DNA from 3 places in the Idiomarina sp. PL1-037 genome. Region 3 is predicted to be linked to each of the others. Evidence: predicted binding sites of a transcription regulator. Region 3 holds the regulator's gene; each other region holds the start of a gene.

Region 1 (10,883 bases), 1.4 Mb from region 3:
ACTCGCCATGTACCAATTGAATTGGAGTACTTGGTTTTAAACTGGATTGTTCTAGCCAGCCAGCAATTTCTTGATAATCTGCATGTCCTGACAATCCTTCTAAAGAACGGACCCGAGCTTTTACCGGTAACCATTGGCCATGCAGCTTTATCGACTCCACCCCCTGCAGCATTTTAGCACCACGAGTCCCTCCGGCCTGGTGTCCGCTGAATAAAACCGTCGCACGATGATCACTCAACCAGCGTTTAAAGTGGTGCAGAATTCTTCCGCCTGTCGCCATACCGCTGCCTGCAATAATAATGTGAGGCCCCGACTGAGACGCAATAGCTTTTGATTCATCGACAGAACGTGTGTACTCGACTCTTGAAAAGGTTCGGGAACAATCTGAGTCCGTCAGTTTGTGAATACTATGGAAACGCTGGTAAAGCCCTGAAACGTTAATAGCCATAGGAGAATCTAAATAGATAGGTTGCTTAGGTGCCCGCCCCTCATCCATCAATTTAACTAACAGATATTGCAGCAGTTGTGCTCTGCCGACTGAAAAGCTCGGAATTAACAAGACACCGCCGGACTGAGCCGTCTCATTGACCACTTCTGCCAGCTGTTCTTCCGCATTTTCGGTTTTAGCATGAAGCCGATTGCCATAAGTTGACTCAAGCAGTAGCAAGTCCAAATCCGGCAGCGGTTCGGGTGGATACATCATAATATCCTGCGGACGCCCGATATCACCGGAAAAGCCAACACGCTTACCTTCGGCTTCAATAACAACGCTTGAAGCCCCCAGAATATGACCGACTGGCTGCAAAGTCACTTTAATATCGCCAATCTCAAATTGCTGATGAAACTCAACGCCCTGAAGCAGCCGTATGGCTGACTTTGCCATTGCTTCATCATACAAAGGTTCTGGTTTTTCATGGCGGCTTAGCTTATGTTTGCCAAGGTATTTCGCATCTTCTTCCTGAATTCTTCCGCTATCTGCCCACAGGATATCGCACAAACCAGATGTTGCATGATGTGCGAAAACAGGCCCCCGGAACCCTTCTTTATAGAGCACCGGAACAAACCCCGAATGATCAAGATGAGCATGAGTCAATACGACACCGTCGACCTGATTAATACCCATTGGCAAAGGCTGCCAATTACGCCGCCGCAACCACTTATAGCCTTGAAAAAGACCGCAGTCTATTAGAATTCGGGTTGATTCTGTTTCAACTAAATATTTGGAACCGGTAACCGTTTCCGCACCACCTAAAAATACGATTCTCATTGCGTGTCCTTATTTAAACCGACAACAAAGTATCTCACTTCACTGTCGTAGAAAAATAGACGAAAGACAACTATTCGTGCATTGACGATCATGAATAATCTTGCTTCACTCAATTGAGACAAGGAGCAAGAACATGACTCAGAAATACCCCCGAGCCGATCAGTTTATGGCCAGCACCCACCAGGTTGAGAATCAGCCACCGGCGCTGGAAAACTATAATCTTTACCTGGCTGATAAAGCATTACGAAAAGCCGTTGAGCGCGAAGGTGCCAGCTGGGCTTATTCCGATCTTATTGCCTTTGGCGAACTGGCTGGTAAGGCTGACAGTATCGAACAGGGGTTTCAGGCAAACAATCACCAGCCTGAACTGAGAACCCATGACCGTTACGGACACCGTATCGATCTCATCGATTTTCACCCAAGCTATCACCAGCTTATGTCGACAGCCATTGAGCATGGCCTACATGCAAGCCCTTGGAGCGAACCTAAATTAGGGGCTCATGTTGCACGTGCGGCAAAATACTATCTACACACTCAGGTAGAAGCCTCTCATGGCTGCCCTATTACCATGACCTTTGCCTCTATACCCGCACTAAGGCACCAACCCGATTTGTTCAAAGAGTGGGGACCCAAAATTACCGCCAGACATTACGACCCCAGGAACATTCCTCATACCGAAAAAAATGCTGTGACCATTGGTATGGCAATGACCGAAAAACAAGGGGGCTCTGATGTCCGGCTGAATAGCACCCGCGCTTACCCAATAGACAAAGAAGGTTCAGGACAGGCTTACGAATTGGTCGGTCACAAATGGTTTGTGTCAGCACCAATGTGCGATGCTTTTCTGGTGCTTGCTCAAACAACCAGCGGGTTATCCTGCTTTCTGGTGCCGCGCTGGCGGCCAGAAGGCTCAAAGAATCCAATTCAGATTCAACAGCTGAAAAAAAAAATGGGGAACGCGGCCAATGCCTCCAGCGAAACTGAGTTAAGAGGTGCGCTGGCCTGGATGGTAGGTCAAGAAGGCAAAGGCGTTCGTACTATTATAGAAATGGTGGCAACTACCCGCTATGACTGCATGATTGGTTCCTCCTCCGGCATGCGACAAGCCGTGGTTCAGGCCATTCACCACGCCAGCCACCGCGAAGCTTTTGGCACTAAATTAAGTGAACAGCCGCTAATGCAAAATTTGCTGGCGGACTTAGCCATTGAAAGCGAAGCCGCCATGACTTACATGATGCGCATAGCGCGAGCGATGGATAACCAGGACGACGAGCATGAAAAGCTGTTATCCCGTATTGCCACGCCTATAGGCAAATACTGGATTTGTAAACGCACACCGAATCATGCTTATGAGGCTATGGAAGTGATTGGCGGTAGTGGCGTTATGGAAAACCACATTATGCCGAGACTGTTCAGAGAGTCGCCGGTCAACGCCATATGGGAAGGCAGCGGTAATATTCAATGTCTGGATGTTCTCAGAGCAATAGAAAAACAACCAGAAGTTCTCGATGTTTATTTTGCCGAACTACAGCGGGCACAAGGTGCAGATAAACGACTCGATCAGTTTATTATGCGGTTGAAAAGTGAGTTTACGGACAGGAATATGCTCCAGTACCGTGCACGCTCTATAACGGATAATATGGCCGTTGGGTTACAAGCCGCTTTATTAGTTCAACATGCCAGCACCGACGTTGCCGATGCGTTTTGTGCCAGCCGTTTAGCAGCCAATACCGGACTTAACTACGGCACATTACCCACAGGGCTTAATTGTGCTGCAATTGTCGAAACGGCCTCACCAGCAGACGCACAATAAACTCGCAAGCTACACCTAAACTTCTTTAGAGCAGACCTTAGGCGACAATAAAAGTGAATTAGTCTTCATTACATTAACTAGTCAGCACTACCGCGTTTTTACCTTCGCTCTTTGCCTGATACATGGCTTTGTCTGCCCGGGCCATAATGCCTTCAATGGTGTAATGCTCTGAAGGTTTATCGCATTGACAAAGGCCGATAGACAGCGTGACAGGTAACTCGGCATGCCCTATTCCACTCACTAACTGGCAACGTAAACGGTGCATCATGAGTCTGGCGTCTTCAGCGGAAATCATAGGGTGAATGGTAGCGAACTCGTCACCACCAATACGAGCAACATAATCGGTATGCCGACTGTGTAAACGAGTTAACTCGGCAATTTTTTGCAATACGATGTCACCAAAGTGATGCCCATGTTCATCGTTTATTTCTTTAAAGTCGTCCAAATCGATAAAACTCACAGCAAAGGGCGTACCATGAGTTTCCAACTGATTTATCTCATCTTGTAATTGCGCAGTAAACGCTCGCCGGTTCATTATTCCGGTTAAGTGATCGGTAAGAGCCTGACGCTTTTCAAACTCCAGTTCGAGACGAATTTTATCTTCTGCTTTTTTTTGCAGAGTGTAATCCCGCACTACGGCGATACCATACAACTGGCTCTCGATATCCAGTTGATTCAGCATGATATCGACATAAAAAGTTGAACCATCCCGGCGAATTGCGGGGAAAATCAAACCATTCCCCATAGAGCGCCTGCCCGGGTACTTAAAAAACGTTTTTAAGTGCTGGTCATGCTTTTCACGCATCCCTTCAGGTAACAGTTCATTAAGATGCAGTTCAAGCATAGATGACGAGGAATAGCGAAACATTGTCGCGGCAGCCTGGTTAACACCAACTATGAGCCCTTGAGAGCTAATAACTATTGCGCCGTCCGGTATGACTTCAAGGAACTCAATAAAGGTTTGTTTTACTTTCACTGTTATGTGGCTCCACTGTTCTGCCGCATTAAACTTTGCAATAACACCCTTTTGCAACGGTATTAACCCATTTAGGAGCCGCTGATTCACCCGAAACGGAAGGTATCAGCTCTTCTACAAAGCTACTATCAGTAGTACAAAAAGCACCATCGGCGTATGGACCAATGTAAATCAGCTTTGATGATTTATTGAACATGATAATCGCTGGAGTTGCCGGAACGAAGTCCTTTAAGGTTGGATATTGATCGATATCAATAAGGCGGTTTTCTCCTTCATATTCCGCAACCTTTCTTTTTACGCTGGCCATATGTCCGGATGAGCGCCAGTTACAAGAGCAATCCTCAGAAGTTACGTGAAAAACGCTGCTAATAAGGGGGTAACCCAGACGCGTGAGCTCAGCCAATAGCTGCGGTTCCAGCTTTTCGCTATTGCTAAGCTCCAGTAACTCACCTTTTTCATCAAACCAGACCAGCCGCTGCTCAAGTAAATAACTGATCCCCAGAAGCACCAGCCCAAACCAGGCCACAACAACGGCAATAAGCCAACGGGAACGAGCCTTACCTGATTTCATGACTGACAATGAAGCGCCCTACTTCCAAGTCTAATTCCGCTGAAGCCGCTTTTAACGAATCGGAGTTTTCCTGGCCGCTAAGCAACAATTGAGTTTCTGCTTGTGACAATTCTCGCATTGTTTGCGCAGACTTCGAAATATCTTCACTTGCGCTTCGTTGTTGTTCAGTTGCAGAGGCAATCGCAATAACCTGTTGAGAAACCTCTTTTATACGCTCGGCAACTTCTCTCATCGATTCTCCCGACTCATCAGAATATCGCACCGCATCATCAATTTGCTTAACACAAGCTTCCATTGAATTTACTGCCTCGGCAACCTCGGCTATTATGCTTTGACTTATGAGACTAATCTCCTCTGCGTTTTTTGCCGTTGTCGCTGCCAACGACCTGACTTCGTCGGCAACCACGGCAAACCCACGGCCTTCTTCCCCAGCTCTGGCAGCTTCAATTGCGGCATTAAGCGCCAGTAAGTTCGTCTGCTTAGCAATATTATTTATCGCCTCAACAACATCTGAAATTTGATGACACTGGCTGTCCAAAGTGCTCAACTTTTTATTGGTTTCCAAAACATTAGATTTTAATGAGCCAATAGCGTCGGCTGCTGTCCTAGCTACGCTGTCAGCATGCTCGGAACCGCCTATAGACTCTTCGGCTGACGTTTTCACCTCCGCTGTCTGTGAGGCTATATGGCTTATCGTTACGGTCATTTGTTCAATGGCACTCGCAATACGATCCACTTCACGGGATGTATGCTTTCGACTACCAACTAACTCTGTCGTTTGATGAGAAAGTTTACCTGTAACGCCCTGAACTTCTTCCGCCAGACTCCGGGTACTTCTGATATTTTTTCGAAATTGCTGGATAAGCTTTCGAAAAGCCACAATTTCATTCGTTTCACCCTGAATTTCTACAGATAAATCTAACGTGTCAGACTCTTTAACAATATTATCAATACTGTCACGCAAAACCTGAGCGCTGTTAGCTTCAGAGTCACTCTGTTTAGCGATCACACAAAGCACGGCGCCTTCGGCTATGGCAAATCCCGCATGGATAGCTAAAATACCGAGAGTGACGTAGCCTTCAGCAAAAATATAAACGTCTGCACCGCTAGATTGCAGAATAAAGAAGAGGATATGATGCACTGCAACTACAGCAACGCTGGTGACCACAATAGTCCAATCGCGATAATAAATTAGAAAAGCCATCACCACAAAAATTTCAAAATGCATTTCGACCAAACCCATAGTCTGATCGATATGAACCGCAGTTATTAGCTGAACTGCCGCGGCAATAACATGATGCGTTAACTTTCTTTGACCGGCTATACGAATTAAGAATAAAGGCAAAGCAACAATAAGTAACGAAAGCAATACGGGTAAAAACCAGTCATTGGTATAGGAGGCAATCAAGAGCGTAATTAAGAACTGAACAATCAGGACGCCGATGAAAACTCGGTTGGCCGAGTTAACCCAGGGACGGTAAAACATGTAATTTCCTCTAAAAAAGCTGAATGAGGGCTAAAAGCGGCAGGAATAATGCGCTCACTTTTTCAGCAAATCAAGAAAAACTTCCACTATTACGCTTTTTTCTAAATAAAGGTTTAGTCTCGTTTGTGATATAATGCAGAAAAGCCGCACATTAGCGCGGCATCTACTATCATAATTCCCGGAGCTTCATGTCCACAGAACAAAACTCACCCTCATTCCAGTCACTCGGATTGAGCGACGATATTTTACGAGCCGTTAGTGAATGCGGTTACACCACCCCAACACCAATTCAACAGCAAGCCATTCCGACCGTTATGGCCGGCCACGACTTATTAGCCGCAGCACAAACGGGAACCGGTAAAACGGCGGGTTTTACGCTCCCTTTGCTGCACAGGTTGTCGCAAACGAAGGCTGACGGAAAGCCTGTTATTAAGGCCTTGATCCTCACGCCAACCAGAGAGCTGGCGGCACAGGTTGAAGACAATTTGAATACCTACGCAAAATATACCGGTCTTAAGTCCCTGGTGATTTTTGGTGGCGTGGGTATTAATCCACAAATTGATGCCTTGCGTCGTGGTGTCGATATTCTTGTTGCGACACCCGGCCGTTTGCTGGATCACAGCCGTCAGGGAACCGTTGATTTAAGTAAAATTGATGTACTGATTCTGGACGAAGCTGACCGCATGCTGGATATGGGCTTTATTCATGACATTAAAAAAGTCATGAAGCTCATTCCTGAAAAGCGCCAGACGCTGTTGTTTTCTGCAACCTTCTCAAGCGAGATAAAAGCATTAGCGCAACAATTTATGCAACAGCCAAAATTGGTTGAAGTTGCGCGTCAGAATGCAGCAGCAGATACTATACAACAGCGGGTTTACCCGGTTGATAAAAAACGTAAAAGAGAGTTAATAAGCTATTTAATCGGCAGCCGTAACTGGCGACAGGTATTGATTTTCACCCGTACAAAACACGGTGCCAACAGGTTGGCTACACAGTTAAGTGATGATGGTTTACCAGCTATGGCCATTCACGGAAATAAAAGCCAGGGCGCAAGAACGAAGGCTTTATCACAATTTAAAGCCGGTAAGTTGCGGGTTCTGGTAGCAACGGATATCGCTGCACGTGGCATTGATATTGATGAATTACCGCACGTTATCAACTTTGAACTGCCTCAGGTTGCTGAAGACTACGTACACCGTATTGGCCGTACCGGCCGTGCAGGAAGTGAAGGTGAAGCGGCGTCTTTAGTCTGTGTTGATGAGCATAAATTGCTGCGCGATATAGAAAAACTGACTAAAAATGAGATACCGAAGGAAGTTATTCCGGGTTTTGAACCAGACCCCAACATAAAGCCGGAGCCGATTCAGAAGCCTCGTACGGGGCGTCCTCAAAACTCTCGTCGTGCGCCTCGCCAGAAGCGCCCGGACACACGACGTTAATTATACCGCTGACCAGCAGGACCGGACTTTACTTTAAGAAGTCCAGTCCTCCGGTTACCGCAGCAACCTGAGCGTGAATACACTGTTCTGGCGTTGCTTTCGGGCTGTCGGGGTACACTTCTGTAGTCGTCGCGTACTCTGCTTTGCTAAAGCTAATGCACAATCCCATTTCCGCTGTTGGCAATAAAATAACGCCACGCTGAGCAATATCCTCGCCTATCAGCTTATTTTCGTCGTCGGCATCGGCAATATGAGTGACCTCTTCCACCGAATCTAGCACTGCCTTCTGAAAGTCAGGATAAGGCTTTTCAGAATTTCCAACCAAATAGAACCCATCCGGAATATTCCAGTTCGTATTCACTTGTCCATCCATCGCCGCCTTGGCCGGACGAAACTCGCTGTTATCGGTATCCGTTGTTTCGTGTAAATCTATGTGAGCCAGAATATCTACGCCTAAGCCAGCAACATAATTCATAATGTGCGCGCACTCCCCGGCTGGTGAATCAGCGACAAAAGAGCGGTTAGGATCAATGGCCGCCGGATTCCAGCGGTTAATGGTTTCATAGCCCCAGGGGCTCAAACATGGCGCCACCACCACATTGAAGTGTGGCTGGTAACCTTTCGCTTTGGTTTCAATAAACCGTAGCGCACCATGGACACCACTGGTTTCATAACCATGTACTCCGCCGGTAATTAAAACCGTTGGCTTCGAATCATCCCAGTTTTTTGTTTTGACCACGAATAAAGGATAAGTAGCGCTGTCGTACGCAAGTTCACCGTATTGGTCTACATCGAAATCGCTTTTAAAGGTTTCAATCTTACTAACTACATCATCGAAGTAAGAGCGTTTTTTGGTTTGCTCGGCCAGCCACTGAGCCTTTTCTGTCGCTCCCCAGGGCGTGCCCGGTGTTCCAATATGGTAAATCGTTTGTTGCGTCATACTCTAATCCTATTCTCTTTAAACAATGAGGCTATATTAGCAAAGTCTTTACCGGCACCAAATGAAATACCGATAACTAAGCCGCTTTTGTCGATTCTTTATCCGTAGGCTTAGCCGCTTCTGCTTTTTCTGCCGAGGTTTTTTCGGTCTTAGGTTTTTTGGGCTTTTTAGCCCCTAATGCAATGAGTACATTCTCACGCTCTTTCGCTAAAAACAGAGCCATATCCTCAAGCTGCTGCTCATCAGTGAACAGTTCGCTACTTTTAATTAATGGATTCAGGGCTTCCGCCATATCCAGAATTTTATCGTGCGCATCGGCTTCGGCTTTTGAAGTGAAGGTCATTTTCTCGGCTCCGTCGCGAATAACTACATATTGGGTTACTACAGCCATGGTGTGGTCCTTTGCTGATGTGTAAATATACTGTTTATTTGTACAGTAAAGTGAGATAGATTGCAATAGTTGTAGCATTCGCTAAACTGCGCACTCCGAACAGGCTTTCGTTACAACTGGAAGTAAATCCGCCCTATGCAGTTCTCAAAAATACAAGTTCTACTGGCCATTTTTGCAATGGCAATTGGAAGCTTTGCCATTGGCATTGGTGAGTTTGTCATTATGGGACTGCTGCCAGACGTCGCCGCAGACTTTAATACCGACACTCGGGAAACAGGTCACTTAATCAGTCTTTATGCGCTCGGTGTCGTTATCGGAGCTCCGCTTATTACCATTTTGTTTGCCAGGCTACCGCGTAAACCTATGTTACTGGCACTGATACTGGTATTTTCTCTGGGCAACTTCGCCAGTGCTTCAGCTGAAAGTTACACATTACTTCAGGTATTACGGTTTTTAACTGGCCTGCCTCACGGTGCTTACTTCGGGATTGCCTGTCTGGTTGCGGCCGATATGGTACGTAAAAATCAACGCGGTATGGCAGTAACTATGGTAATGATGGGGCTAACCGTGGCTATCCTGGTCGGAAATCCGTTAGCTACCTGGTTAGGTCAACTTATCGACTGGCGCACCGTATACCACACGGTAGCTGCTTTAGGGTTACTGGCTTTTGTTATGATTTTCATTGTGGTCCCCAAGCATCCGAATGAAAAGAAAACTTCAGCCCGTGGCGAAATGCAGGCATTACAAAACCCTCAGGTCTGGCTGACATTGGCCATAGGAGCCATTGGTTTCGGCGGAATGTTTGCGGTATTAAGCTACATAGCTCCAACACTAATAAATGCCACCGGATTAGATTCTCACTGGATACCCGTTGCTTTATTTATCTACGGACTGGGTTCGTTGGCCGGTAGTTTGGTCGGCGGCTGGGCCGCCGACAGAAACTTGAAATTAACCATTGGCGGTTCCCTGTTCTGGTCGGCAATTGTACTGGCCATTTTTCCCTTAACACTTCAAAGTCTCTGGACCGTGATGCCTATGGTGTTATTACTCGGTAGCTCTGCCGCGCTAGTTCCGGCTCTGCAGGTACGTTTAATGGATGTTGCAGGAGAAGCCCAGACTTTAGCTGCATCGTTAAACCATTCCGCTTTTAATGCGGCAAATGCTTTAGGTGCCTGGCTGGGGGGGCTTGCTATTATTTCACCGCTTGGCTGGCAAGGAACCGGTTGGGTTGGGTGCGCGCTGTCGCTGGCCGGCCTGCTATTATTTTGGATCACTAAAAAACACAGCCGCAGAACACCCAACATTGTTAGTCTTTAGGCTTACCTTCTGCATCTAACTCATTAAGCTCCTCATCCGGTTTCGCGTAAGACAAACGCGCAGCCCGCTGAGTGCTATGATACCCATCAAGCCCCGAAATAGTCATTGCTCCAAGCGATTCTATATCGATAAAACCATCGTTTTTCACCGCCTCTTCTTTCACTTCAACCCAGCGAACTTCCCCAACAATTAGCGCCGTGTCATTATGTTGTATCGGAATAATTTCAACCTGCTGCATACCAATTCTGAGCGAACTCTCTGCTACATAAGGAGCATGAAAACCATCGACAAATTCGGGCGTCAAACCACAGGCTTCGAACTCTGAAGTTTCTCTGGGGTACCGCGCCGAGGTCTGATGCGCTTGACGAAAAAAACTTTCGTTAACTTGGTTAATAGTATAAACACCACTCTCTTCAATGTTTTCCCAGGTATGCCGGGTAACCGACTGCGGACGCATAACAAAACCCAACAGAGGCGGGTTACTACCCAGGTGAACAACAGAACTTATCATGGCTAAATTATTTTGCTGATGCCGGTCTCGGGTGCCAATAACATTGGCACTTTTAAACCCCGATAAACAATTTACAAAACGCGCACGGTCGCGGTCATTCATTTTTGCTAAATCTTGCTGTTTGTAGGTTTTCATTAAAGCTCCAGTTTATTTTTGTCGGCTACCTATACGT
Region 2 (10,883 bases), 310 kb from region 3:
GCAAACGCTTAGAAAGTGGCTACTTATATGTCGGCAGCCCGGTTGAAAAGAAAAGACGCCTTAATAGTGGTGAAACGAGCTTTTTAAGCCAATCGGCACAAAACTACGTTGATTTGAAAGACGACTACCTTTTACAGGTGAGTCCAGTTTCTTAAGTTAATGGAAGCTTAGTGAAAACGACGGCTTTCCAGTCGAGAGAAACTTAACAGGCCAGATAAATCTTTTAACCGGCCTGCAATAACATGCACCACACCGTCGTGAATTTCGACAATGCCTTTTACCCAAAGCAGGTTGCTGGTCAGGAAGCATTGTCGAAATTGGCGGGCAGTATTCGCCCAGACCACCACATTACTGTTTCCACTTTCATCTTCCAAAGTTAAAAAAGTGACGCCGCTACGGGTGCCGGGCCTTTGCCGGCAGGTGACTAAGCCGGCCAGAGTCAGTACTTGCCCTGAGCGACAGGTTATGAGGTCGCGAGCCATTACGCAGTTTTTTAATTCGGAGTTATTTCTCAGTAAAGCTAATGGGTGGCGGCCTAAGGTCAACCCGGTAGATTCATAATCTGCTTTTATGTTGTCCGGCTCATCAGGCGCTGGCAGTTGGCGGGCAGGGCGATCCTTAACATGCTCAAACAACGGCATTTGCTGATCACTTATAGACAAGCTTTGCCAATGTGCCTGATGCCGATGCCCAGCAACACTCTTTAACGCATCGGCGCGGGCGAGGGCGTTGATATCGGAGTCCCGCAATCCACTTTGTCGCAACTCATGCATGCTAGTGAAACCGTCCTCCGGCCTTTGCGCCAACGTATGCTTTATTCTGCTTTCAGATAAGCCCTGAATTTGCCGTAAGCCCATTCGTACAGTCTCATTGGACTTCGTATCTTCTTTAGGTAACCAATAATAGTCCCAGTCGCTGTCGTTAATATCCGCGGCTAAAAACTTTACGTCGTGGCGTTGTGCGTCCTGTACCAACTGCGATGCCGAGTAAAACCCCATAGGTAAACTATTCAGCAAGCCCACATAAAAAGCAGCCGGGTGGTAGGTCTTAAACCAGGACGACGCATAAGCCAGATTGGCAAAGCTGGCAGAATGCGACTCAGGAAAACCATATTGTCCAAAACCACAAATTTGCCGGAACAACCGTTCGGCAAACTCCTGTTTATAACCCCGCTCCAGCATGCCGTTAATAAGCTTGTCTTCAAAACGGGTTAAATGCCCGTTTTGCCCCCACGACGCCATAGCCCGACGAAGCTGGTCCGCCTCGCCACCGCTAAAGCCAGCCGCGACCATAGCCAGCTTAATAACCTGCTCCTGAAAAATAGGTACGCCCAGTGTTCTTTTTAATACCAACTTTACTTCGTCACTAGGGTAATCAACTTCTTCCAGACCTGCACGACGACGTAAAAAGGGATGTACCATGTCGCCTTGTATGGGGCCGGGCCGGACTATCGCAATCTGAATAACCAGATCATAGAAAGTTTTGGGTTTTAATCGCGGCAACATATTCATTTGCGCACGCGACTCTATTTGAAAAATCCCCATAGAGTCAGCGGCTTGTAGCTGCTGATAAACCCGACTATCCTCCTGCGGAATGGTTGCCATGGTCAGTTGCTGGCCATAGCGCGAATTGATAAGCGCCAGCATTTTTCGTAAGGCCGTCAGCATACCCAGCGCCAGCACGTCCACTTTTAATAAGCCCAGGCTTTCGAGATCCGTCTTGTCCCACTGAATAACCGTTCGGTCCGTCATTGAGGCATTTTCTACCGGAACCAGCCGTGACAAGTCATCGGCAGCAATAACAAAACCACCGACATGCTGCGACAAATGCCGGGGAGTACCCATCAATTGCTCAGTGAACCGTAAAAGGTGCTGACCCCTTAACGAATTTGTGATTTCGGAGTGCTGCTGTGCTAGCTGTTGCTGCCAGCTTTGCTCTTTGTCCCGCCGGTCTAAATTGCGGCGGAAATACTGCATTTGCTGTTCACTAAAACCCAGAGCTTTGCCAACATCGCGAAAAGCACTTTTAAAACGGTAGGTGATCACCGTTGCAGCCAACGCTGCGCGCTGCCGACCGTATTTGCGGTAAATGTACTGAATGACTTCTTCTCGGCGCTCGTGCTCAAAATCCACATCAATATCCGGTGGCTCGTTCCGTTCCTTAGAAATAAAACGTTCAAACAACACCTGAATCTGCGCCGGATTAACCGCGGTAATGCCCAGACAATAACAAACCACCGAATTTGCTGCTGAACCACGTCCTTGAAATAAGATCCCTTGCTCACGGGCAAAACAAACTAAGTCATGAATGGTTAAAAAGAAAGGCTCGTAGCTTTGCTCTTTTATCAGGCTAAGTTCTTTTAAGTAAAGTGCTTTTACCGACTCGGGCACACCTTGCGGATAACGCCAGCGAGCACCTTGCTCAGTTAACTGCTTTAAGTAGCCGGAGGCACTCATGCCTTCAGGAACCAGTTCAGCCGGATATTCGTAACGAAGTTCAGATAGACAAAACTGACACCGCTGAGCAATAGCCAGTGTTTCGCCTAGCCACTTTTGCGGGTAGCACTGTTGCAACTCACTCAGGCTTCGTAGATGATGCTCCGCGTTGTTACTGGCTAAGCCGGGGTGATGCGCTAAAGAGCCACCATGTTGGATCGCGTTCAGAATATCATACAGCGGCTGTTGTTCAGTGGTTGCCATGCGAACGCCACCAGCGCAGGCGACTTTCACTTTAACGGCCTGTTGTAGCTCAACCATAGCCTGAAAAGCTCTTTCGTCGTCAGCCTGATAGTGCCGCTCGTATAGTAACCAAAACCGCTGCTGCCATACCAACTTCAACTTTTCACCAATAGCCAGAAGCTGGGCCTGAGAAAAGTCCGGCTGCCACAATAAAAGACACTGAGAGAATCCTTCGAAAAAATCATCGATGTTGGCCTGATAATGGCCTTTTTCACTGCGACTACGAAACAGTGTGATTTTTTTACAAAGCTCCGCGTAAGCCTCTCTGGTTGGCGCCAACACAACCAGTGTACCCACTTCAGCCACCCTGAATTCACTACCTACAATGAGTTTTATATCCCGCGTTTTTGACTCCTGATAGGCTTTTACAATACCTGCCACAGAGCATTCGTCAGTTATTGCTATGGCGTTATAGCCTAACTCATCTGCGCGCATCACTAGCTCTTCCGGCGAAGCGGCCGAACGCAAAAAGCTGTAGTGGCTTAAGCTGTGTAGCTCAGCAAAGGACGCTGTACTGGAACCTTTAGGCATATCAGCTGAACCAGCCATGTAAATACCACTGTCCGGACTCAAAATAGAGCCAGCCCACACGCTGAAATTTGTCCCGGGCAATCCAGTAATCGCGGGCTATGTCGCCGGCGTCCCACCAGCCACAGACTTTGCGTTCCGGCCCGTGCCATAGCTGCCATAAATCGATTGAAGTTAGCTGTGGAGGCTGTAACAGCCAAAGAGGCCGCTTAGGCGCCGCAGATAACACTTGGGACTTTTCCCCTGCGGGGCGTCGAAATTCGTTATGACCTGGACGTGGGTCATCATTAATAGCCGGCGAGAACACGGCATTGTTGCCGAGCTTCGCCTGTAACCGGCCAATGAGCTGCAGTGTTTCATGCCGGTGTTGCTCCCCTCCAAAAAAGTGACTGTTGTGCTGTTCAGACGGCAATAGTTCATTGGCCACCAGCGTAATTTCTATAACCGCTTCCGGTAAAGGTATGGACTCCATTTTCAACTGCAGTAACGACAAAAAGCTCTGCCCCCGCCAGCCGGGTTCAGCTAAAGCGACGGGAACAACAGAAGGAGACTCATATCGGTGATGCAGTTCAATACTGACCTGCTGGGTTATCTTTTGTCGCTGGTAGAGAAAGTCTTCCAGCTCACCAAACAAGCGCTTTAACGGAAACAGCAAGCCTTGCCAGTGAGGAATTTCTGTGACCAGATCCAGGCTTTGTCGGAACCTTTCCGGTGGCGTGAAAAAATGATAACTTTGCTGCTGGCGACCCTGAAGCTGCTCCAGATATAACTGTGTTTCCAGGCCCAACTGCCGGCCGACTTCATCTCCCGATAACTGTATGAGCTCTCCCAACTGACGAAAACCGGCGGCTTTACAATGCTTCTGTATTTTTGTTCCTAAACCGGCAGCACTAATCGGTAGCTGAGCCAGCAGTTGTGCGGACTCTTGGGGGTTTAACGAAACCGGGCAATCATATTCCGCTAATAACCGAGCTGCTAAGGGGTTATCCGCGACTGCCAACTGAGCCTTAATTGGCAGCGCATGAACCTCGCGGGATAGAGTATTAAATGCCGCACTCATCCCGCCATACAGCTGCACCAGACTACTCAACTCAATTACCAGACCTTTGGGTGGATACAGAACTAACTTAGCTGCCCACTGGTAAAGTCGGGTGGCTAATTGCTGCAATACCTGCTGTTCCCGCTCCGGAATATATTCAACGAGTTGCAGTTGCTCACAAAGCGATATTGCCATAACCGTCTGGATAGAGGGTTTTACCCCAGCCTCCCGAGCCAGGGTGTTGCACTGCACTATAACCGACTGGTTACCCTGTAACTGGTAAAGTGCCAACGGCTGGGTGTTGCTGTCAGGCTGTAAGCGCCCCCGGTTATCCAGTAGCAATTGGGAAAAATGACAATATAACCACATTAGTTCAGAACAACGCTTTCCAGTGGCCAGCCAACTTTGCGTTTTAGTATGTCGAGCGTAACTCCCGCTTCATCAAGCTTTAACCGTACGCGGTTCGAATAAGCCCGCGCTTCTTCATTTAAAGCAGGTTCGCTCAATACCACGCCCATTTGCCCGGTTTGGGCCGCTTTATACCAACGCCGAACAGATTTAGCTGTCGTTTCTTTTTGCGCAAACCAACCTAACGCCAGCGCATTTTTTGTCTGCAATATCTGCTCAAACGCCCAGGCGGCTTTCTCTGCATTGGTCTGAATAACCACCTGCATAGACTCATTAAGCCCATAATGGTGTAAGCCAGCAGCCGATAACCAGGCCGGAGGGTTTACCCAGAACACCGACTGCTTTTGTTGCACCGCATGCTGTATTAATGGCAACAATAGTGCCTGCTCGGAAAACGAGGTTTGCAACTGCCACTCATGCAACCCCGGGTATTGCCAGCCACCGCCCAGCGCAGTATCTAACGACGAAAAACCAGAGCTTAAGGTAGCTGCCTGACTGTCGGTAACCTGACCATGCCAAACAAGCCCTTGCTGAATAAGAGTCTGAAGCTTTGTCTGCATAAAACCTCCGAATACTGTACATATATACAGTACCATTAATTTTTACTCGTTACCAACAGACATCATTACTGGCTTCAGTTATTATTTATCTCATTGTTTCTAATTAGGATAGGGCAGCATGCTGACATCAATACTCATTCCCTTCAGAGTCATTATTAACTTTTCATGGGGATTAATCACCACCGCTATTATTGGTGTTTCGATTATTAGTATTGGTATTTTTAAAGTGTTACTGCCTTTTAAAAGACCTCAGCGCATTTGTTCTTTTTTGGGAAACGCTTTATTCCGAATCTGGGCATACTGCATGTCGCTGATGTTTCAGCTGACTCAACGCATGGAATGGCACATTAAAGGTGACCTCGATATCCACGAAAAAGGCTGGTACATGGTTATGGCTAACCATCGTAGCTGGGTCGATGTGCTGGTGCTAATGCATTTGACTCGTCGCCACATGCCTATGCCGCGCTTCTTTTTAAAGTCACAACTTATGTGGATCCCCATTATTGGCTGGGGTTGCTGGGTACTGGATATGCCTTTTATGAAACGCTACTCAAAAGAGTTGCTGGAGAAAAAGCCGCACTTAAAAGGCAAAGACATTGCAACGACGACACGTTCTTGCGCGAAATTCCGCCACATCCCTACAACTGTGGTGAATTTCTGTGAAGGCACGCGCTTTACCCCGGAAAAGCACGCGAAAAAACAGAGCCCTTTTCGCAACCTGCTGCCACCTAAGGCAGGCGGTACGGCTTTCTCTTTGCAGATTATGGGTGGTCAGTTTGAGGCCATCTTGGATATTACCATTGTCTATCCGGGAACCGATAAACGCCCGGTAGTCTGGCATTTACTAAGCGGAAAATTAAAAAACGTCTATGTTGATATAAAGACACGGCCTATTACAGATGATTTAATCGGCGACTATGCCAGTGATGAAGCTTTTAGGGCTTATTTCCAGCAATGGCTCAATCAACGCTGGCAGGAAAAAGACGAAACCATTGACGAAATGCGTAAGGAAATTCACAGCACCCGATAAGGGAGTTTTATAATGAACTTTGAGTTCGTAAAAGAATGGCTAGAAAAGCTCGGCATTGAAGGGAAATTACCAGAGCTTGATCTGATTGTTAGTTCATTATTGGTTTTAATTGGCTGTTACCTTGCCTATGTTGTCGCGCGCTGGGTTATCAATCATGCCATCGACCGAGTGTTAAGCAAAGCACCGGAGCGGTGGTATAACTCTTTGGTCAACAGTGGTTTCTTCAAGCGCTGTGCCAACCTGGCTCCTATTATCGTCATTCACAATTTCATCCCGATTCTTTTTATTGATGACTTTGAGAGTTGGCAGTCGCCGCTGCGCACCGTTGTTGGTGTTTACCTCACCTGGGTTATTACCAGTATTCTCACGGCTTTAGCGAACGTCGTTTCCATTGCCTACGACTACTCTTATAAAGCTAGAGAAGTGCCCATTACCGGTGTAATACAGGTGGCAAAGTTAATTCTGGTATTAATGGCCATTATCATTACCGTCGCCATTATTATGAACAAATCCCCCATGTATTTACTCAGCGGCTTTGGGGCAATGACAGCCATTCTCATGGTGGTTTTCAGAGACACCTTAATGGGATTTGTTGCCGGGGTACAACTGGCAACCAACCGTATGGTCGCCATTGGTGACTGGATAGAGCTGTCCGACCATGGCGTTGATGGCACCGTGCAGGAAGTAGGGCTCATTTCCGTAAAAGTTCAGAACTGGGATAAAACCATTGTTTTCTTACCCACCTATATATTGATTCACGAATCATTTAAAAACTGGCAAGGCATGGTTAATACCGGTGGACGCCGCATGCGTCGGTCATTAATGATTGACCTGGACAGTTCCCGGATTTTATCCGATGAGGAACTGAAAGAAATTGCCGAAAAGCACTTTGATCAATCGACTGAGGATTGGCTGAGAGAAAACGAACTGCAAAAGCCCGTTAGTAATTTAACGGTATTTCGTGTCTTTGCTAATAACTATCTGAAAAATCACAAGCAGGTGAGGGAAGATCTCCTGCACATGGCACGTCTGATGCAGCCAACCGCCGCCGGCATACCATTAGAGATTTATGCGTTCGCTAAAGAAACCGAATGGACAAAATATGAGGCGATACAAAGCTCTATTCTGGAGTACTTATACAGTGTTATGGCGGACTTTGAACTGAAAAATTACCAGTATATGAACAATAATCAGGCCTTCTCCGAGCAAAGCGGAAAAGGCACACATTCTCAAAGTAATTCAGGGCACTGAGTTATTTTTCCAGCAGATAACCAGCTAAGTCAGAAAAGTCTTCCTGGAAATTGTCGCTGTCACGGAAACCCTGTGGCAGCATTTTGTATTTACCATTAACAATAAAACTTGGTGTTGCGTTAACTCCTAATTTACTTGCCCGACGATCCATTTTGGAAGCCGCAGCGCGAACAGTGAAGCTCGCCATGGCTTTATCGAACTCATCGCCGGATACATCGTTTACAATAAACACATTACGAATGTCTTCTTTACTCGTCAGCATGCTGTTTTTGTTGAAGTTGTAATCAAAAATAGCCGCAGCAATTTCTTCTTCTTTATTCAGTTTTTGCGCAGCCACAAAAGCCTGAGTCATGGTTTCACCCATGTTACGAGGCCCCAGAAACGACACATGCGCCTTTTTAAAGGCATCCGGGTATTCTGACTTCATTTCTTTTGCAATAGGTTCAAAGCGGTAGCAATGGACACAATAAAACGAAAAGAACTCGGTGATCTCCGGTTTACTGGTCGCTTCATCGGCTATCACTTCGTAGTGAACACCCTCTTCAAAATTCTGAGCCTGAGCAAAACCCGCTGCGACCATTAATGCTCCGGCAAAACCCATTAACCACTTTTTCATCATCATTTCCTGTTATCTGTTAAAACTATCTATTCAAATTAGCCATTAAAGCCAAGGTTCAGCGGCGCTTCATCCAGCCCCGCCAATTGTTCTTTCAGTGCCAGAATCTGCTGCTCCCAATATCGGCTTTCTGCAAACCAGGGAAACGCTCGCTGAAAGGCACTGTCTTGCCACCGGCGTGATAACCATGCCATATATTGAATGATTCTGAAACTGCGCAAAGGTTCAATTAATATCAATTGCGCCGTATCAAATTCGCAGAAATCTTCGTAGCCGGTCAGCAGGGCATCCATCTGTAAGGTTTGCTCCTGATGCGACCCGTTCAGCATCATCCATAAGTCCTGAATCGCAGGCCCAGAGCGACAATCATCAAAATCGACAAAAGTCAGTTGCTCTTCATACTGCAGAATATTACCAATATGGCAGTCACCGTGCAGGCGCTGATACTCGAAGTCCTGCAAAGGTGTAGAACGTAAGCGCTCACTTAAGGGATCAAGAATGGCAAAAAAGGCGTCTTTTAATTCAGCGGGTAATAAAGCGGACTGGTGTAGCTCGGCCACGGACTGTTCCACAAAACCTTCATAGTCAATGGTTTCCCGGACTTTAAACTTGCCCGCCTGAGCCACCGCGTGCATACGGCCTATTTGACGTCCCAGCCGCTCCAGTTCGTCCAGATCGTTAGGCTCAAAGGCTCTGCCGCCAATGCTTGAATACACACAAAAACGATAGCCTTCAAACTCGTGCAGACGCTTACCCTGAAGCTCCAGAGCCGAAACTGCCGGAACTTCGGCTTGCGCCAGTTCCTCAACAAACTCAAGTTCTTCGTTAATTTGTTCTGTACGCCAGCGCTGCGGGCGATAGAATTTTGCCACGTAACGTTTGCGATCATCGTCAGCAAACTGATAAACCCGGTTTTCGTAGCTGTTAAGTGCCAGCAAGCCCGAGGCGGGATACAAACCGACACTTTCTAAGGCATTAACAACCAGATCCGGCGTCAGTCCCTGAAAAGCAAAGTCCGACGCGTTCTCTGTAGAATCATTCATATAAAAAGCGGCTCTGATGCGTATTAGTTATATCCGCATTATCAACCGCTGTGACCACGAAGTAAAACTCTGTGACCTGACCTTCTAACAATGATGGTGGAACTGCTACCGTTACCGGCAAGGTTCCAACTTCCCCCGCAGAAACCTGTTTTGTGGAATCGCCAATTAACTCGAACTCGTCAAAGCCTTTAACCTCCACGCGGTAAGTCATGTCCTGTTGTGACTTATTGACCAGCTTTAAGGTAAAGACGTTTTCAATTTGTCCTTCAATGTTTTCTCTGAACAGCTGGTTACGATCACGTAATACATCGACCTCAAGAGGCACACGAGTTGCGACGTCCCATACCAGCACGCTACTCACCACCAGAACCATAATAAAGTAGCCGATACTCTTCATCCGCCACGGATTGGTTTTCTCTTTTTTGTTTTTAGCCGCTAAGTTACGTTCGGTAGTAAAGCGGATAAGTCCTTTTGGATAATTCATTTTATCCATAACGTCATTACAGGCATCAATACAGGCACCACAGTCAATGCATTCATATTGCAGGCCGTTTCGGATATCGATACCGGTTGGGCATACCTGCACGCACATATAGCAGTCAATGCAGTGACCTAAGCCTTTTTCAGCAGGGTCGGCCTTGCGCGAACGAGGACCACGAGGCTCGCCTCGTTCAGCATCATAAGACACGGTGTAAGTGTCTTTATCGAACATAGCTGACTGGAAACGCGCGTAAGGACACATGTGCGTACACATAATTTCCCGCATATAACCGGCGTTGCCATAGGTACAGAATGCAAAAAAGAGAACACTAAAGGTTGCCCAGAAACCGGCGTCCAGGGTGAAGAAGTTCAGGAACAGTTCGCGTATGTCGGTAAAGTAACCCACAAAGGTCATCGCGGTTAATAAAGACACCAGTATCCAACCACTTTGTTTACCCGCTTTACGCCAGAACTTGTCAAAGTCCATTTTGCGTTCGTCCAGCTTAATACGCTTGTTACGCGGGCCTTCGAACTTTTTCTCAAACCACATAAAAATAAAGGTCCAGGTGGTTTGTGGACACATAAACCCGCACCAGACCCGACCAAAAACCGTCGTCACAAAAAATAACGCAACGGCTGCCACAATCGCAAACCAGGCAACTACAGTGAAGTCCTGCGGCCATAAGGTTAAACCGTAAATTCGGAAGCGCTGCTCCATAATATCAAGCAGAACCGCTTGTTCGCCCTGGTAAGTCAACCAGGGAATGAGAGCAAAGACGGCCAGCAGCAAAAAACCAAAACCGCGTCTAAAATACTCCATGGCACCTTTAGTATCGCGCACATAAATGCGGCTGCGAGGGGAGTAGTTATCGTTGTGTTTCTGTCCGTCTGGACGCTGAATTTTGACTTTATCGGCGGACTGAACCGTTATTTTTTGTTCCATGAGCAATACCACATAGTGTCACGGCGAGGTGCGCACAGTATAACGGATCTTAACTGTTTGCGCAGCTCACTGGGCTGAATTAATAATGCAATCTAAAAGTATGTTACAACCAGCTTCCACGTCATGCCAGTGCGACCACTCATCGGGCGCGTGACTGACCCCATTTACAGACGGGATAAATATTAGCCCGGATTCCGTAATCTCTGTAAAAAATTGAGCATCGTGTCCTGCACCACTGGGCATTTTC
Region 3 (10,883 bases):
CATCGACCCAATATCTTTATGGTTGGTAGTAAATAGCCAACGACCAATACCAGACGGCTTATGATCGTGGTGTGTGTCGTGATGTGTCTCTTCCACTGCAGTGCTCATCACCGTCTCCTTATTGATTCATGACTTCGTTAATATCGGCGGCCTGAATCAGGTCTCCGGTATCGTTACCCCAGGCATTACGCTCGTAGGTGATAACCGCAGCTAATTCGCGCATGGAAAGTTGACTTCCGAACGCTTGCATAGCCGTGCCGGTAACGCCGTTAACGACAATGTCTATGTGTTTGCTTTTGGCTTCGGGGTCTACCGCAACGCCAGAACCAGCAAGCGCCGGGAACACGCCGTTTACGCCTTGACCGTTAGCCTGGTGACAAGCTGCACAAGTACTGTTGTATACTTTCTCACCAAGATCCATGAGTTCGTCTTTAGACATTTCCATGGCAAGCAACTCTTGTTCACGCTCACGCGCTTTGCGTTGCTCTTTTTCTTTCTCGGTAATCCATTTTTCGTATTCAGCAGGCTCTTTGGCTATAACAACGATAGGCATGAAGCCATGGTCTTTGCCACATAACTCAGCGCACTGGCCACGGTAAATACCGGGTTCGTCTACTTTGGTCCAGGTTTCATTAATAAAGCCCGGATTCGCATCTTTTTTAATGGAGAAGTCAGGAACCCACCAGCTGTGGATAACATCGTCTGAAGTGACCAGGAAGCGAACTTTTTTATTGGTTGGGATAACTAACGGGCGATCGACCTCTAATAAATAGTTTTCACCTTTCTCAAACTGATTGTTAATTTGCTCTTGTTGTGTGGCTAAACGACTGAAATATTCAACTTCGTTTTCAAAGTATTTGTAATGCCACTTCCATTGCGATCCGGTGACTTGCACCGTGACATCTGCATCCGATGTATCTTCCATAGCAATGAGTGTGGTTGTCGCCGGCACTGCCATACCTGCAAGAATCAGCAGCGGAACTATAGTCCAGGCAATCTCAACCTTGATGTTTTCGTGGAAATTGGAAGGGTTTGGGTTTTTCGACTTCCTGTGGCGGATTATCGAAATAAACATGAGACCAAATACAATTACGCCAATGACGCAGCAGATATAGAAAATCGTCATGTGGAGATCGTAAACCTGGTTACTCACTTCAGTGACACCTTGGGTCATATTGAGTTGCGACTTAGCAGCAGCCGGTAGACTCGTTAGCGCCAATAGTGCCCACAAAGGCTTCATTTTCACGTGGCTTCTCCTCTTATTCTTCAATGAGACAGCAAAGCGAGTTTTGCTCGTCTGAATTAGAAGAACAAAGAGGTAAGCAGAAAAAGGTACAGCTTCTCCCCAGAAATCGCTTTCTCTACTGACTCTTTGTTGTAGTTATCGTTATTATATTATTTTTATATTCGGGTACTGCATTTATTAACGAATTTACAACGAAAGATCCAGATCAAATCACACAAACGAACAAAAAATAATCGGATCTGTTAAAAAAAGGCTGCAAAAGCAGCCTTGGGGAAGAAAACACACTAACAAAGGTGGGGTTAGTGCAGGTGGGATGTCAGTGTGTTTTTATCAAACAAAAAATATTGTGTCTCGCTCAATTTACTGGCCATTTTCGCACGCTGCCAGGTACGACTGGAAACAGAATCTAAATAACCAATAACCATACTACTGGTACCTGCCAGTAAAGCCTGTTCCAGTGCCCATTCACAGCGTTCGGCGGAGTGGCTGCGTAACCAGCGAATTTGAGATTCAGCTACGCCGCAGGCAATAAGTTGCTGAATGACATTTTTGTCGCCCCCGATAACGGTTATCCACTGGCTGGGTTTTTGTCGCAAAGCCCGTTGTACAACAGGGGAGAGGTTATCGACGTCAAATGAATCCTGGCTGCTTTTCGCATCCATAGGAAAGGGCGAGACCGCAGTTTCGGCAGTCCACAGACCTGGATGATGTAATTTTTGCTGATATTGAGTTTTCATAAGGTCGCTCCGTTTCTGATCACACCTACCGCAAGTCCTTCAATGGCAAAAACTTGCTCCGCAAGATTGACAGTAATGGTAGAGAAATCTTTATTTTCAGGATGAAGCAAAATAGTTTTCCCGCGCTGTTCAAAACGCTTTACAGTGACTTCGTCTTCAACTCGTGCAACGACTATTTGTCCGTTACGGGCTTGTTCGGTTTTATGCACAGCGAGTAAGTCGCCGTCTAAAATTCCAATGTCTCTCATGCTCATACCGTTTACTTTTAGCAAGAAACTGGCGGCAGGATGAAACATTGATTCATCAACTTTGTAATGCCCTTCAACGTGTTGTTCAGCCAATAAAGGTTCGCCTGCTGCAACCTGGCCGATTAACGGCAGGCCATCGGCTATATCGTAGTCATCGCCGACAAGGCGAATACCGCGCGACATGCCGGGGAGTATTTCAATAACGCCTTTACGGGCAAGCGCTTTTAGGTGCTCCTCTGCGGAGTTGGCAGAGCGAAAACCCAGCTTATGGGCAATTTCGGCACGGGTCGGCGGCATGCCGGTTGCGTGCAGATTATCCTTAATAAGCTCAAGAATTTCAGATTGTCTTGGTGTTAACGGGCGCATAATGTACCTGTTTATTTGTACAGTGATACTGTGAGTATATACAGGGAAATTGATTTCGCAAGTAATTTCTTGAACGACATTTTTACACGAAGTTGGTATCCTGTGTTTCTGTTTAAAACAGAGGTCTCTATATGAAAGGAATAAGCCGCTTTTTCCCTATTTTAAAATACCCGTTACGCTGGTTAACGCGTTTTCAGGAAATTTGGGATGGCACTGAAGAAGAGCATTTAACAACGGTTGGCAAGCCAATTGTCTATGTAATGCGTTCAACCTCTAAAGCGGATCTATCCATTTTGCAACGGGCGGCGCAAAAGCGCGGCTTGCCTGACCCTGTCGACCCTCTTGTGGTGAATGGTAAAACCTATAACCGAATCATGTACCTGGAAGAACTGGCGAATGAGGTATCGGAACAAACCGTCTCTGAATTTCACCAACTACTTACCCTGCATAAAGACCAGCCTGAACTGGATGTTCACCTTATACCTGCGGGCGTATTCTGGGGCCGCCAGGCGGGAGAAGAGGCGCATGCCGGTAACACCATGACCGGTGACTTAGATAACCCGGGCCATTGGCGTAAATTCTGGCTGATAATTTTTTCTGGCCGACAAGTGTTGCTGCGCTTTTCACGTTCGGTGAGCCTGGGCACAATGGCGCGCGACCATGGCACCGATATGCGCATAGCGCACAAATTAGCGCGGGTAGCGCGAGTTCACTTCGTACGTATGCGCCATGCCGTTGCCGGTCCTAAACTGAGCCAGCGCAAAGAGCTGATGTCAGCACTCATTAACACTCCGGCGTTAAAAAAGGCGGTATCTGATGAAGCCAGAGGCAAAAAAATCAGTGAAGAAGCCGCCCGCAAGCGCGCTTTATCTTATATTGATGAAATCGCCGCTAACTATAACTCGACGCTTATCCGAGTGTTAGATCGTTTTATGACCTGGATGTGGAACCGGATTTACAACGGCATTCATGTAAAAGGCGGGGATACGATTCGACGACTGGCGCAACAAGGGCATGAAGTTATCTATGTCCCTTGCCATCGAAGCCACATGGACTATTTGCTGCTCAGCTATGTTATTTATAAAGAAGGCCTTGTACCGCCGCACATAGCGGCTGGCGTGAACCTTAACTTTTTTCCTGTCGGCGGAATTTTCCGCCGTGGCGGCGCGTTCTTTATTCGCCGCAGCTTCCGGGGTAACAAATTGTACTCCGCGGTTTTTCGTGAATACTTGTGCTGGTTGTTCCAAAAAGGCTACCCGGTGGAATACTTCAGTGAAGGCGGTCGCTCCAGAACTGGCCGCTTATTACCGCCTAAAACCGGTATGCTGGCAATGACCGTGCAGGGTATGTTGCGCGACCAGCAGCGTCCGGTATCGCTGGTACCAGTGTACCTTGGTTACGAGCATATTATGGAAGTGGCTACTTACCTGAAAGAGCTTAAGGGGAAAGACAAGGAAAAAGAGTCGGTTTTCCAAATTCTGAAAACCGTCGCTAAACTGCGCAACTTTGGTCAGGGTTTTGTGACTTTCGGTCAGCCGATTAATTTAAAACACCATCTGGATAAAGTGGCGCCTAACTGGCATGAATCGGTCACCCGAGGGGCGCAGGAACCGGAGCGTCCAGGCTGGTTAAACCCGGTGGTAGGTGGTTTAGCCGAGCAAGTTATGCAAGGCATTAACGATTCAGCGGCGGCAAACAGCGTTAATCTTACCGCATTGGCGTTACTGAGTTCAGAGCACCACGCACTGATGAAAGAGGAGTTGTTGGCTCAGTTGGAGGTTTATCTGGGCGTGCTGCGCGAGGTACCTTACAGCAATATGATGAGCGTGCCGGACGAGACACCGGAAGAGCTTTGGCAACAGGCACTGCGTACTGACAAATTTACGGTTGATAGCGACACCATGGGTGAAGTCGTGTCGCTCGAGCGTATGACAGCCATAGCAATGACATACTATCGGAATAATATACTTCACATGATGGTGGTTCCCGGTATTGTCGCGTCAATTATCATGGCGAAGAAAAACGTCAGCGTGGCCGAAATTGCGGCGCGGACACAGGCAATTTATCCGTCATTAAAAGCAGAGCTCTATTTGAGTCATAATGTTGAAGACTTGCCACTCTGGACGGAAGCTCTTGCAGAAGAGTTGGCGCGACAACAGCTAATTACTCTGGAAGATGGCGTTTGCACCATTGCGCAACGGGAAAGTGCGCAGTGGTATCGGCTACGGTTATTGGCCAACAGTGCCAGTGAAACCTTGCAGCGTTACTGTATTGTACTTGAGTTGCTGCAACAGGCGCAGCCTATCATGCGCGCGGATCTTGAAAAGCAATCTATTACTCTGGCCGAACGCTTGAGTTCCATTCACGGCATTGATGCGCCCGAATTTTATGATAAGAAAGTCATGTCGACGCTGATTGCCAGTTTAAAACAGCAAGGTCTGGTAGAAATTAATGACGACGGTCAGCAAATTGCTGCAGAGCCGGTGGGTGAGCTCAGCGACCAGGTCGATGAGCTCATTGACGGTCCGGTGCTACAAACCATCCGTCAGTCGGTTGAGCAGTTCGTTCAGCAGCTAAAAGAGCAGGCCGAACATGAACAAAAAGAAGCACTAAAAGAAGAGCAAAAACCGACTGAGAGTGATCAGAACCAGTAATGCACGGCTAAGCCAATAGCGAATACCATGCCAATATAATGGTTATGCAGAAAAGCCTGGAAGCACTTTCCGGGCTCCCTGTGCCGTATTAGCCAGTGCTGGTAAGCAAACAACAGAAAAACAGCCGCTAATGCCAGCCACACCCAAAGTTCAACGGTAATTAAATGCAATACCCAGCCCAATAAGCCTAGAGTAGCAAGTTGCAACAGGCCAATAGCCAGACGGTCGAAGCGACCAAACAAAATTGCTGTGCTCTGCAGGCCTATCTTTAAGTCGTCTTCGCGGTCTGCCATGGCATATTCGGTATCGTAGGCGACCGTCCAGAGAATATTGGCAAGAAATAGTAAGCCAGCAATAAACCATTGGTCAGATTCCAGTGCGGTAAAGGCCATGAGAATACCGAAACTAAAGGCGATGCCCAGTACAATTTGTGGCAAATGCGTCCAGCGTTTACAAAACGGGTAAAGCGCAGCTACGCCAGCCGCGAAAAAGCTGAGCATGACTGTTTCAGTGTTCAGCTGCATAACCAACCCGAAGGCAATGGCTAAGAGAGCAATGAAGCCTATCATTGCTTCAGTTGCCGATATTTTTCCCGCCGGAATGGGACGTTGTCGGGTGCGGCGTACGTGGCCGTCATAATTGCGGTCGGCAAAGTCGTTAATAACGCAGCCGGCAGAGCGCATGACAAAAGTACCGAGCAGAAATATCACAACGATACGTAGGGGCGGCTCGCCGGCGCCGGCTATCATGAGTGCCCAGATTGTCGGCCAGGCAAGCAGATAGGTACCAATAGGTCTGTCCGCACGCATTAACTGCCAAAAAGCGATTAACTTTTGCATACTAACTCCTGTTATTCGGCGAAGAGTAAAGTGGCGACGGCTGCAGAAATATTTCACTGACTAACAATTGCTCACCACCCGTGGAAAATATTCTGCGTCTGCCCAGCAGCCTATGGTTTTGCCCAAACCACTGCTGATTAAGCAGGGCAACCGGGTGCGGCAACGCAACTTCTGCGACTTCTATTTGCCCGCAGTGTAAGTCGCTACGGGCGAATAAAGACTCGCCCAACGACTGATTCCCCAGCTGTTCTAAATTCAGTGTATTGGTGTTTTCGGCGCTGGGTGAAAATAGGCTGCGCGCAAAAACCCAAGGCTTTTCATTACAGTATAGTAGAACTTCACGGATAACGACTTGGTCTTTACCCTTTAGCCTTTGTTTTTCTTCAGTGTTAGGGGAAAGCAATTTCTGGCCTAGTAATTTAACAGAAAAGTGCTGATTTATTTGCTTCAGACGCTCTGTAAGCGAACCTTCGTAAAGCAACCAGTCGGCTTGCTTTGGGGTTAATTCAAGTTGTTCGGGCGATGTCCATTGCAGCGCTTTGCTAACTGGAAAAGCCGGGGTAGCATAAAACTCTGTTGTCATTTGTGTTGGCGTTATTAAGCTCTGTTGCTATGATAGCAGAGAGAACTTAATTGAACAGCAATCGGGCCGGGTAGGGCTATGAAACTTCTGATAACAGTATTTGCCAGTATTTTTCTTTGGTTCAGCAGTGTAACAGTGGCGTCAGCAGACGACGTTTCGTACTACGGCTTTGAGCCTGATATCACCACAAATTACCTGAAAGAGGGTAATGATTACCGGTTGGGTTTTATTCGGGTTGCTATTGAAGTGATGGTGCCGGATCCCAGTTACGTTAGTGTGGTAGAGCATCATGCGCCTTTACTGCGTAATGCCTTTGTGTCAATTTTAGGTACCGCGACTGAACGTCAGGTGCGAACCATGACGGGACGCGACCAACTTCGTTTAAAATGTATAGAAAGAGCAAAAGAGCTGATGCGGCAGGAAACCGGTAATCCGGTTATCCGCGATGTTCTTTTTACTAAGTACATTTATCAGTGAAGCTGCCGCATTTCAGGGTTTAACCAACGCACCAAAAAGCCTGCGAAACAGCCGGAAAGCAGTCCGGCCAGATGGGCTTCGTTAGCAACATTGACCCACAGCATGTCGGTGTAGCCAATTACTAACCACAGCAGCATAAAAATAATGAGCCCCGGTGGCAGGTACAGCGGCGTGGGGCGATTAAAGCTGTATATCCAGCAGAAGCCAAGCAGGCCATAGACCACCCCAGACAGCCCGCCAAAGTTAGGGCCATTGAACAGGTACTGAATAACGTTTGCAGTAATACCGCAAAATAACAGCAGAGCCAGCAACCAGGATATCCCCAGAGAACGTTCAATACGGCCGCCCAGATACCACCACCAGAAAATGTTAAAGACCAGGTGAAGCAGTGTAAAGTGCATCAGTACCGGGGTAATAAAGCGCCAGGGCTGATCGTAGGGAAGCGCTGAAAAATATTGGCTTATCCTCAATGTTTCCAGCACGGCTTCGGGATAAATTTGCACCATCCCAAACACCAGCAACGCTAACACAGCGACAATTCGGGTTAGCCACCCGCTTTGCTGTAACAAACTAAAAGACAGTGATGATGAGCCTCGTTCTGAAGCTTGCTGTTCTTTTATTGGTTCAGCGGCTAGCTCCGGATTATCTTTAAACTGTTGAATGAATGTCTTAGCAGCGGCTTCATAGCTGCTTTGGTGTAACCACAGTTCCAATTGCTCACCGCGTTCGGTAACGCTGACTGGCATGCCTTGCTGACGTAAATACTGATACAGCTTGTGCATCCAGTCTGAGTCGCGGCTGCTGAGCAATCGTCGCATGGTTTAATCCCTTTCGGTTTCTTTATGAGAAGTGTGTTCAGGAAAAGACATGGACCAGGCCGTATAGCCGCCGTCCATGCTGTGCACATCAGTAAAACCGTTGCCTGCTATGTAGCCAGCGGCACCTTGACTGCTAATGCCATGGTAGCAAACCACTATCACTTTTTGGTTTTTATCAACCGAACCGAGGAACTGCGGCAGATTGCTGTTATCCAGGTGTTGAGAGCCTGGGATGTGTCCCGCGGCAAAGGACTGCGGGTCACGGATATCAACAAAAACCGCATCGCCATTTTGCCAATGCTCAACGGCGATGGGTAAGTCCATTAGCTGATAATTGCTCATTTAAGCGTTAATCCCAGTTCAGTATGACTTTGCCGGATTGGCCTGAAATCATGGTTTCAAAGCCTTTTTCATAGTCATCAATAGGCATTTCGTGCGTTAAAATAGGTGAAATATCCAGACCGGACTGCAGCAAACTGGCCATTTTGTACCAGGTTTCAAACATCTCGCGGCCGTAAATGCCTTTAATAACCAAGCCTTTAAAAATAACCTGATTCCAGTCTATAGCGATGTTTTCAGGCGGAATGCCCAGCATGGCAATTTTGCCGCCATGGTTCATGGTTTCCAGCATTTGTGAAAACGCAGACGGAACACCGGACATTTCCAGACCCACATCAAAGCCTTCTTTCATGCCCAACTCGTTCATAACGTCAGAGAGCTTTTCCTTGCTAACGTCCACTGCGCGGGTTACACCCATTTTACGAGCTAAGTCCAAGCGGTATTCGTTTACGTCGGTAATAACCACGTGGCGTGCGCCAACGTGACGGGCAACGGCGGCGGCCATTATGCCAATAGGACCCGCACCGGTAATCAGCACGTCTTCACCCACCAGGTCAAAAGCCAGTGCGGTGTGAACCGCATTACCAAACGGGTCAAATACGGCGGCCATTTCGTCAGTGACGTCATCTGGCAGTTTGAAAGCGTTTTCAGCTGGCAGTGCTAAGTATTCTGCAAAAGCACCTGGACGATTCACACCCACACCATAGGTGTTGCGGCACAAGTGACGACGGCCGGCACGGCAGTTACGACAGTGGCCACAGGTAATGTGGCCTTCGCCGGAAACGCGGTCGCCAATTTCAAAGCCGCGAACACCGTCGCCCATAGCGGCAATTTCCCCCACGTATTCGTGACCCACCACCATAGGCACAGGAATGGTTTTTTGCGACCAGTCGTCCCATTTGTAAATGTGAACATCGGTACCGCAAATGGCGGTTTTCTTAATTTTAATCAGCAAATCGTTGTAGCCGCATTCAGGCTTCTCAACGTCCGTCATCCAAATGCCGGGTTTTGCGTGCAGTTTTGATAAAGCTTTCATTCTTTACTCCTTAAATCACACCCAGCTCTTTACCTATACGGGTAAAGGCTTCAATGGTGCGATCCAGTTGTTCACGTGTGTGTGCCGCAGACATTTGCGTGCGGATACGAGCTTTGCCTTTAGGAACGACAGGGAAGGAAAAGCCGATCACATAAATATCTTCTTCTAACAGGCGGTCTGACATTTCTGAAGCCAGTTTGGCGTCGCCTACCATGACGGGAATAATAGCGTGGTCTGCGCCGCTCAACGTAAAGCCGGCTTGAGTCATTTGCTCACGGAAGTAGCTGGCATTTCCCCACAGCTGAGCGCGCAGCTCATGGCCTTCGGCCAGCATATCGAGTACACGAATCGAAGCCTGCACAATGGCCGGTGCAACTGAATTAGAGAACAGGTAAGGTCGTGAGCGCTGGCGTAACCAGTCAATCACTTCTTTCTTACCTGACGTGTAACCACCCGATGCACCGCCCAAAGCTTTACCTAAGGTGCCCGTGATGATATCAACACGACCCATCACATCGCAGTACTCATGCGTACCTTTACCATTTTCACCTAAGAAGCCAGTGGCGTGGCAGTCGTCCATCATAACCAGCGCGCCGTATTGGTCGGCCAGGTCGCAAATACCTTTTAAGTTCGCAATAACGCCGTCCATAGAAAAGACGCCGTCGGTAGCAATTAATTTGTGACGCGCGCCGTCTGCGTCTGCCTGTTTAAGCTGAGCTTCTAAATCTTCCAGGTTGTTGTTTTTGTAGCGGTAGCGCTTGGACTTACTCAGGCGAATGCCATCAATAATGCTGGCGTGGTTGAGCTCGTCACTTATGATGGCGTCCTCCGGACCCATCAGGGTTTCGAATAAGCCACCGTTCGCATCAAAACATGAGGAATACAAAATAGTGTCTTCTGTGCCTAAAAATTCGCTTAGCTTTTGTTCCAGTGTTTTGTGAATGTCCTGAGTACCACAAATAAAACGGACAGAGGCAGTACCGAAACCGTGTTCGTCCAGGCCCTGTTTCGCGGCTTTAATTAAGTCCGGGTGGTTTGCCAGGCCCAGGTAGTTGTTAGCGCAGAAGTTGAGTACCTTGCGGTCGTTAACCGTAATTTCAGAGCTTTGGTCCGAACTGATAATACGTTCTTTCTTGTACAGGCCATCGGCTTTGGTTTCGGCCAGTTGATCGGCCAGTTGCTGATAAAAGGCTGAGCTCATTGTTTACTCCACTATTTGAAAACGTAAGTTACCGTCTAGTTTACTGATGTTAGTCGCAACTCGCATCCTTAATTTGAATATCGGGCTTTTGTTTAGTGTGCACTTGCGTGTACTCTTTAGGCCAAATAAAAAGCGTGCAAATAAAGTGCTTGCACAAATAACGGTTTAGGAGACTCTATGCACCGTCGAGCAATTTATCCGGGAACCTTTGATCCCATTACAAATGGCCACGCCGACTTAATTGAACGGGCCGCGAGCTTGTTTAGTGAAATTGTAGTAGGTATAGCAGAAAGCCCCAGTAAAAAGCCGCTGTTTAGTCTGGAAGAGCGGGTTTTACTG

Evidence for each region. The regulator LexA, encoded in region 3, represses DNA repair genes until DNA is damaged. The targets are predictions, from matches to a motif close to TACTGTATNNNNATACAGTA.
Region 1: U0358_RS08145 (YebG family protein) is a predicted target of LexA. The motif match lies at 8,912-8,931, and genes of this name have one in related genera.
Region 2: U0358_RS00045 (ImuA family protein) is a predicted target of LexA. The motif match lies at 5,286-5,305, and genes of this name have one in related genera.

Annotation. Positions count from the first base shown of each region.
Region 1 is NZ_CP139873.1:1,737,456-1,748,338, forward strand. Features, by position in the region: gene U0358_RS08110 (MBL fold metallo-hydrolase RNA specificity domain-containing protein) at 1-1,267, opposite strand, end outside; gene U0358_RS08115 (isovaleryl-CoA dehydrogenase) at 1,401-3,080, shown strand; gene U0358_RS08120 (sensor domain-containing diguanylate cyclase) at 3,154-4,056, opposite strand; gene U0358_RS08125 (DUF6436 domain-containing protein) at 4,085-4,627, opposite strand; gene U0358_RS08130 (methyl-accepting chemotaxis protein) at 4,614-6,113, opposite strand; gene U0358_RS08135 (DEAD/DEAH box helicase) at 6,302-7,552, shown strand; gene U0358_RS08140 (M14 family metallopeptidase) at 7,581-8,492, opposite strand; gene U0358_RS08145 (YebG family protein) at 8,569-8,883, opposite strand; gene U0358_RS08150 (MFS transporter) at 9,019-10,200, shown strand; gene U0358_RS08155 (flavin reductase family protein) at 10,190-10,846, opposite strand.
Region 2 is NZ_CP139873.1:6,436-17,318, forward strand. Features, by position in the region: gene U0358_RS00030 (gamma carbonic anhydrase family protein) at 1-155, shown strand, start outside; gene U0358_RS00035 (error-prone DNA polymerase) at 168-3,287, opposite strand; gene U0358_RS00040 (Y-family DNA polymerase) at 3,271-4,674, opposite strand; gene U0358_RS00045 (ImuA family protein) at 4,674-5,273, opposite strand; gene U0358_RS00050 (1-acylglycerol-3-phosphate O-acyltransferase, YihG family) at 5,392-6,303, shown strand; gene U0358_RS00055 (mechanosensitive ion channel family protein) at 6,316-7,554, shown strand; gene U0358_RS00060 (thiol:disulfide interchange protein DsbA/DsbL) at 7,556-8,170, opposite strand; gene U0358_RS00065 (serine/threonine protein kinase) at 8,209-9,213, opposite strand; gene ccoG (cytochrome c oxidase accessory protein CcoG) at 9,206-10,636, opposite strand; gene U0358_RS00075 (Zn-dependent hydrolase) at 10,703-10,883, opposite strand, start outside.
Region 3 is NZ_CP139873.1:312,806-323,688, forward strand. Features, by position in the region: gene ctaD (cytochrome c oxidase subunit I) at 1-108, opposite strand, end outside; gene coxB (cytochrome c oxidase subunit II) at 119-1,240, opposite strand; gene U0358_RS01455 (SOS-response cell division inhibitor) at 1,546-1,983, opposite strand; gene lexA (transcriptional repressor LexA) at 1,980-2,597, opposite strand; gene plsB (glycerol-3-phosphate 1-O-acyltransferase PlsB) at 2,729-5,251, shown strand; gene ubiA (4-hydroxybenzoate octaprenyltransferase) at 5,239-6,090, opposite strand; gene U0358_RS01475 (chorismate--pyruvate lyase family protein) at 6,092-6,673, opposite strand; gene U0358_RS01480 (flagellar basal body-associated protein FliL) at 6,752-7,150, shown strand; gene U0358_RS01485 (rhomboid family intramembrane serine protease) at 7,144-7,968, opposite strand; gene glpE (thiosulfate sulfurtransferase GlpE) at 7,972-8,310, opposite strand; gene tdh (L-threonine 3-dehydrogenase) at 8,318-9,343, opposite strand; gene U0358_RS01500 (glycine C-acetyltransferase) at 9,354-10,544, opposite strand; gene coaD (pantetheine-phosphate adenylyltransferase) at 10,722-10,883, shown strand, end outside.